Regions from separate parts of the Lactobacillus sp. ESL0785 genome, predicted to be linked through region 1. Evidence: riboswitches for the same ligand, from Rfam matches in the RefSeq annotation. Region 1 holds a riboswitch; each other region holds the start of a gene.

Region 1 (2,272 bases):
AGGATTCATAACAACACCTCACTTAGTTGTATAAGTTAGCTGCTGGTTGGCAAAGACCAGATGGTAATCGCACCAATCGGCAAGACCAGTTAGTTCGTGGCTGATGATTAATAAGGTCTGACCACGATTTTTTTGGCTTTCTTTTAGTAGATGCATCACTTTTTGGCTAGATAAGTGATCGAGGCCATTTAGTGGTTCATCAATTAGCAGCACGTCTTGGTCTGCAATTAACATTAAAAGAATTTGTAATTTCTTTTGTTGTCCGCCTGATAACGAATAAACTACTTGGTCAAGGTGATTGTCTAATTCAAGGTAATCTAAGGCTTGTGCAATTTTAGCGTCAGTAAAGTAGTGATTAGTGCGTTGCTTTTTGCTTAATGCCAATTCGTCGTTAACCGTAACGCTTAAAAATTGATCGCGTGCATTTTGAAAAATTTGTGCAACATGTAGGAGATATTTTCTTGTCTTCAGGTGACGTAATTCATTACCGTGGTAAGTTAAACTGCCGTTGTAAGGCATCATTTTAGTGAGGGCATTGAAAAGCGAAGTCTTGCCAACACCATTTGCGCCTGTAATTAGTGTGGTTTTACCAGCAATAATTTTTAAGTTGTCTTGTTGCAATAAGCATCGTCTGTGAATTAACTCTGTTTGAGTTAAATTAAAACAGATATTTTCACTTGGTGCCGGTAAGGTAAACGAATAACTAGACTGCTGTTGTTCAACATCTAGGAGCTGTTGCTTGTAAGTAGGAGATACTTCAAATACTTGTTGCTTTTTAAATTGAAACAGATGATCACAGATATTGCGGTAGCCGCTTAAGATATGGTCGCTTAATAAAATTGTCTTGCCTTGGTCACGTAAATGGGCGAGCTTCGTAATTAAAAAGCTGCGAGCTTTCGGATCACAGCTGGCAAAGGGTTCATCAAGCAATAGTAAATCAACGTCCATGGCAACTAGGACAGCTAGAGCTACACGTTGCTGTTCACCGCCAGACATGGTGTTAATCTTTTGGTCAAGTAAGTTAGTAATTTGAGCAAAGTTAATCCCAGCTGTTAAGCGTTCTTCATAATGAGAGCGGTCAATTTGTAAATTTTCTAGTGCAAAAATAATTTCTTCACGCGGTGTTGCCATTGTAAATTGTTCACCCGCATTCTGAAACATCATTGCGGTTTTTAAGCCACCGAGGTTGATGGTGCCGGTGACTTTACCGGCATATTTTGGATATAATCCGGCTAAAATCTTGAGCAAAGTTGATTTACCACAACCGGTAGGACCAATTAAGAGAGAAAATTTTCTTGCGGGAATTTTCAAGTTAACGTGATCGAGAATTTTAGTGTTTTGGTCGTATGAAAAAGTTAAATCGTTACTTGTAATCGTCAATGTTCTGTCCTAAATTAAAAAAATCGTCAGGGCTACTGCTCTGACGACGTAAAAAATCATTCATTTTCCCTTCGCTGGCATTATCCATAGCAGGTTCAATGGGTATCTTCTCAGCCTTGCGGCACCCCAATCTTATTAATTTGATTGTACATGAAAGTACTTTTTTTGTCTACTTGTCTAAATTAGCCACAAAAAATAATTATCATTAAAATGTATTTTTGTTATATAATAAAATTATTAAAATATTAACAAGAAGGTGAAATGATGGCAGCGGTTAAATTAGAGCAATATTTAGCGAGCATTTTGAGTGCAACCAATGAAGATACAAACGAATTGTGTCTGCAAGCCGGCAGCAACTTTAATTTATTTACAACATATCTTGAAAATCATAATACAGGCTTACATCGTTATCAGACAGCTACCGCTATGCTGCTTTATGCGGCAGGTGGTCAAACTAACTTGCAGGTCAATGGGCAAACTTTTGCATTGGAAACAGGTAACTTGATTTTATTGATGCCAAAGTGTGATTACGAAATTGGTAAACAAGCTAAACGGGATATTTTGGTCAAGTTGGAATTTAAGGCTGATGTGCAGAAGTCATTAATAAAACTGGCGGCGAATGAACCACGTGAAAAGCAGATTGTAGAACAATTACGTAATAACCTAAAGGTTAACCGGCTTTTATATCTGAAAAGTACGCCGCTTGCACAACCGGCACAAATAATTGAACGAATAATTGATGAATATTTAAAGCATAATTTATTTAGTCAAAGTGTGATTATGGCGCAGCTGCAGCTGTTACTTGTTTCTGCAATTCGTAATCGGAATTTTGCGGCTGCATCAGAGCCTACACAGCAATTTGCTGATGCTACGTTAGAAAGTTATATTGATG
Region 2 (2,272 bases), 340 kb from region 1:
GGCGGCGAAAACGACGTTGCAATCGATATGTTGACAACTAAGGTACATGCTATTTTAGGAAAAAAAGAAAAATAATAAAAAAGCCACGATATTAATCGTAGCTTTTTTTATTATTTAATTTTCGGTTTTAATCCTCGTGCAAATAACTTAGTAATCAACTTAACCAAAATGCCATCAAAAACAATGGCCGAACAAAGATCAATTAAAAAAATACTAAGTTGTAATTGCCACGAATAATAATTTAAACCATAAACAAGGTATCTTCTAACAAACGCACCAATGCCAGCGCAAACAGCTCCAGTTAAGACACTTTTCCACGAAAACTTTTGATATCGTTCTTTTTTCGGGAAAAAACCTATTTCATTTGTCGCTCCCTGAACTAAGCCAGAAACTATTGTCATAATGCCCCATTGACCACCTAGCAGCATTTCAACCACAGAAGCCAAAACTTCACCAATTATTCCAGCCCCTGGCAAGGGAACAAAGTACATGGTTAACGGTGCTGCAATTAGCCATAACCCTGTAAAGATAGAATCCGTTGCTGGTGCAAAGCCTGTCGGTACCAATAAGATTTTGCCTAAATTATATAAATTATCAACACCAAACTCGTAGATAAAACCTAATAAAATCCCAATTAAGACAACAAAAATAATTGCTTTAATATTCCATTTTGAAAATCTAATAAACATCATTCGCCAGATTCAAATTAATTTACGCTAAGCGCGGCCGCAAAGCACGATCAAATAAGTTGGTAATCAACTTTACCAAAACCCCGTCAAATACAAGTGCAGAAACAATGTCAGTAATAAACATGACAACTTGCAAAGTTATGCTAAATTTATTCCAACCATATAAGAAATAAGTTGGAATAAATGCACCTAGTCCTGCAAAAAATGCTCCAGTCATAACACTTTTCCACGTAAATTGTTGGTAACGTTCTTTTTTCGGGAAAAAGCCAATCTCGTTGGTTGCTCCTTGAATTAAGCCAGAAACAACGGTAATTGCACCCCATTGACCACCAATCGCCATTTCAACAATTGCTGCTAAGACTTCCCCAACTGTACCTGAACCTACAGTAGGGACAAAGTACATAGCCAATGGCGCTGCAATTAACCATAAACCAGAAAAGACAGTATCTGTCACTGGCGCAAAACCGGTTGGCAATAACGCCATTTTAACTAAGTTATAAGCCCAATTAAAGCCGTATGTATAAATGATACCCATAATAATACCTATTAAAGCCACCAAAATAATCGACTTCACATTCCATTTGGATGATCTTGTGAACATAAAAAATACTCCTAACTAACTATGACGTCAGCAAGGAGTACAAATTAAATGCTTGTATTAACACTTCCCTAACGCAGGTATTGTCCTGTTCAGGTTCCAAGGGTATTTCTCAGCTATCAGCACCCCTAGTGACGTTACTTATAAATTAGATATAGTATAGCACAATCATTACTATAAAAAAATCCCCCAATATAGCTTAATTAATGCTTTTTATTTTTGGTAGTTGTTTTACGAATCCATTTAGCAATTATTCCCTTGCCTTCACCCTTCATTGTCGCCTGAAAATTACGACTAAAGGCAATCAAAAAGACCATACAGCAAAAGGCAAAGATAACCATCGCTAACATAAGTACAACTTTATTTTTGCAATAAACCAGAATAATTGTTAGCAATACAATACTGATTACTTCAAGAAGAATACTGTAAATGCGATAACCCGCGCGATAAACCTGCGCGACCAATTTAAGAGCTACTAAAAACAAGACCAGCAAAACTACGACAATAACTAAAGCAGTACCCATTATTCATCCTGATGGCTTTCAAACTTAAATTTAGTCCACGGCCGCAAATATTTGAGTAATGACAATTCGCTTGGTTTAATTGCAGCAATCTTATTTTTCCGTTTATCACTATGCGGCTGTAAAACAACTTGTAGCTCATTCTTATAAATCCCGAAGTCATCATTACCAATTAAGATATCGCCGACTTGAAATTGTTCTTGATTATCATGAGCAGGATTAGCTTCATCACGATGCCAAACTCGTGGCATAGTTGAACGAGCTACTAAGGCATTGCTATCACCACGGCGAAAATGCTTATCTTCTAACAAAATTTGCTTTTCTAATGGACTAATACTTGGCAACAAATCAACATCAAAAGAAAGCATATATCTGTCTAATTCGCTCAGCCGACGTAATTCATCTTCACTAGCATATGAATTACCAATAATGACATCATCAATTAAATTAGTCATAAATAATGA
Region 3 (2,272 bases), 180 kb from region 1:
GTTTGGCGACAAGGCAATGTCGTACTTTTTAGTTTACTATATTATTAATACCGTTTCTACTTGGGCCTTCGGCGTTTTCTTAATTCAAAACGATGACCCAACCACTAAGGATAAGAAGGTCAGCCACAAAATTAATTGGAAAAAATTATTGCCTATGCCGCTTGTTGGCTTTGTGGTTGCTTTAGTCTGGATGTTATTAGGTATCCCCGTACCAAGCTTCCTTAACTCTACCCTAACTTACGTTGGCAACTTAGTAACTCCACTTTCACTTGTCTATATTGGCATTGTCTTGCACGATGCTGGAATTAAAAATGTTAAGTTTGACCGTGATTCAATCTTAGCTTTAATTGGCCGTTTTATCCTTTCACCAATCATTTTAATTACCTTAATTAAAATCGGAATGAGCGCCGGCTTTAACATGCCAAGCTTGATGCGACAGACTTTAATTGTGCAATCAGCAACACCAATGCTAGCTGTTTTACCAATTTTAGCTAACGAATCACACGGTGATGTTAAGTATGCAACTAATATTGTAGTTGAAAGCACCATTTTATTTATTATCGTTGTCCCAATTTTAATGACTATTTTACAATTTATCTAACTTCATCAGCATTTACACATTTATAAATTTTATGACCGTCCAACTTAAATAAAGTTGGACATTTTTATTTGTATTCTCTAATAAAATCGTCTATACTTGAAAGCGATAACACGAGGGGTGCCTTTTAGGCTGAGATGAAATTTTATTTCGGACCCTTTGAACCTGTAAGCCAATACTTGCGCAAGGAACGTGTCAAACTAACTTCAGCTTTGACGTTTTCTGCGTTAAAGCTTTTTATTTTGCTAACAGTAGTTCTAAGCACTCCTCCAATTAATTTTAGGAGAGAATTATGCAGTTAGAATTATTAGATAAATTACGTAAGCAAAATCCTGTTGTACTCAATGCAGCTAACTTTGTGACTGTTCAAGATGTTGCTAATGGCTTAAATGCAATTGGTGCTTCCCCAATTATGAGTAATGAAATCGATGAAACTGATGAAATGGTCAACATGGCTTCATCTGTGGCTATTAACATGGGCAGCTTAACTAAGTTGCAAATTGCTCACATGAAAAAAATGGGTGATTTGGCTCGAGAATATCGTAAGCCGATCGTGCTTGATCCTGTAGCGATCGGTGCTGTACGTTATCGACTGAATATCGCTCAAGATCTACTCTGGAACTTTCACGTCGGAATTATTCGCGGTAATGCTGGTGAAATTGCTGCTTTAGGTGAATTTAATTGGCATGCTAAAGGAATAGATGCTGGTTCTGGTACTGGCAACCTTGATGAAATTACCAAAAAAGTAGCCCAGAAATACCATTGTGTAGTTATTGCCAGTGGCGCTACTGACACTATTAGTGATGGTCACAATCTGGTTCATGTGCATAATGGCACCCCTCTCTTCCAGGTACACGTTGGTTCAGGCGACATGCTAACCAGTATTGTAGCTGCTTTTAGTGCTGTAACTAACAACCTTTTTGAAGCTGCTCAAGTTGCCACTTTAATTTTTGGAGCAACAGGACAATTATTAGTTCAAGACCATCCTAATGTTGGCCCTGGTAGTTTTAGCATGTACTTAATGGACTATTTAGCTAAAGTAAAAACTACTGATATTGAAAAAATTGCTGATTATGATTAAAGGAAGTATCTTATGGCAACCAAAATTAATTCATTTCCCCAAGTTCTAACAATTGCCGGAACTGATTCAGGTGGTGGTGCCGGAATTATGGCCGATCTGAAAACTTTTCAAATGCAAGGCGTTTTCGGCACTGCCGTCGTAGTAGCTGTCACCGCACAAAACACTCTCGGTGTACAGGCATCACACTTGCTTCCGCTTGAGATGATTGACGCACAATGTGCATCTTTAGCAGCAGACTTTAATATTCGCGCGACTAAAACTGGTATGCTCGGTGATGCCGAACATGTTCACCAAGTTGCCTTAAACTTGCAAAAATATGACTTTGGACCGATTACTGTCGATCCAGTCATGGTCGCTAAAGGTGGAGCCCACTTGTTAAGTGCAGATGCAGTTGAAACCGTAAAAACTGAACTTTTACCTCTCGCCAACTTAATAACACCCAATTTACCAGAAGCACAGGTATTAACTGGCATAAAAGTCACTAATGAGCAACAATATCCAAATTTAGCTCATTCATTACAAGCTCTAGGCGTTAAAAATGTCTTGATTAAAGGTGGTCACTCAACTGATGAACAAGTTCGCGACTTTGCCTT

The links. Region 1 has a riboswitch for thiamine pyrophosphate ahead of OZY43_RS00535 (ABC transporter ATP-binding protein). Riboswitches for the same ligand answer to the same signal wherever they lie in the genome.
Region 2: another riboswitch for thiamine pyrophosphate. It lies ahead of OZY43_RS02300 (ECF transporter S component); the one in region 1 lies ahead of OZY43_RS00535 (ABC transporter ATP-binding protein).
Region 3: another riboswitch for thiamine pyrophosphate. It lies ahead of thiM (hydroxyethylthiazole kinase); the one in region 1 lies ahead of OZY43_RS00535 (ABC transporter ATP-binding protein).

The regions. Positions count from the first base shown of each region.
Region 1 covers NZ_CP113916.1:109,010-111,281, forward strand. Annotated here, with positions in the region: gene OZY43_RS00530 (energy-coupling factor transporter transmembrane component T) at 1-9, opposite strand, end outside; gene OZY43_RS00535 (ABC transporter ATP-binding protein) at 19-1,380, opposite strand; TPP riboswitch at 1,430-1,519, opposite strand; gene OZY43_RS00540 (helix-turn-helix transcriptional regulator) at 1,642-2,272, shown strand, end outside.
Region 2 covers NZ_CP113916.1:445,220-447,491, reverse strand. Annotated here, with positions in the region: gene udk (uridine kinase) at 1-75, shown strand, start outside; gene OZY43_RS02305 (ECF transporter S component) at 111-689, opposite strand; gene OZY43_RS02300 (ECF transporter S component) at 712-1,290, opposite strand; TPP riboswitch at 1,339-1,427, opposite strand; gene OZY43_RS02295 (hypothetical protein) at 1,491-1,811, opposite strand; gene OZY43_RS02290 (MupG family TIM beta-alpha barrel fold protein) at 1,811-2,272, opposite strand, start outside.
Region 3 covers NZ_CP113916.1:1,624,382-1,626,653, forward strand. Annotated here, with positions in the region: gene OZY43_RS07700 (AEC family transporter) at 1-601, shown strand, start outside; TPP riboswitch at 705-806, shown strand; gene thiM (hydroxyethylthiazole kinase) at 891-1,679, shown strand; gene thiD (bifunctional hydroxymethylpyrimidine kinase/phosphomethylpyrimidine kinase) at 1,692-2,272, shown strand, end outside.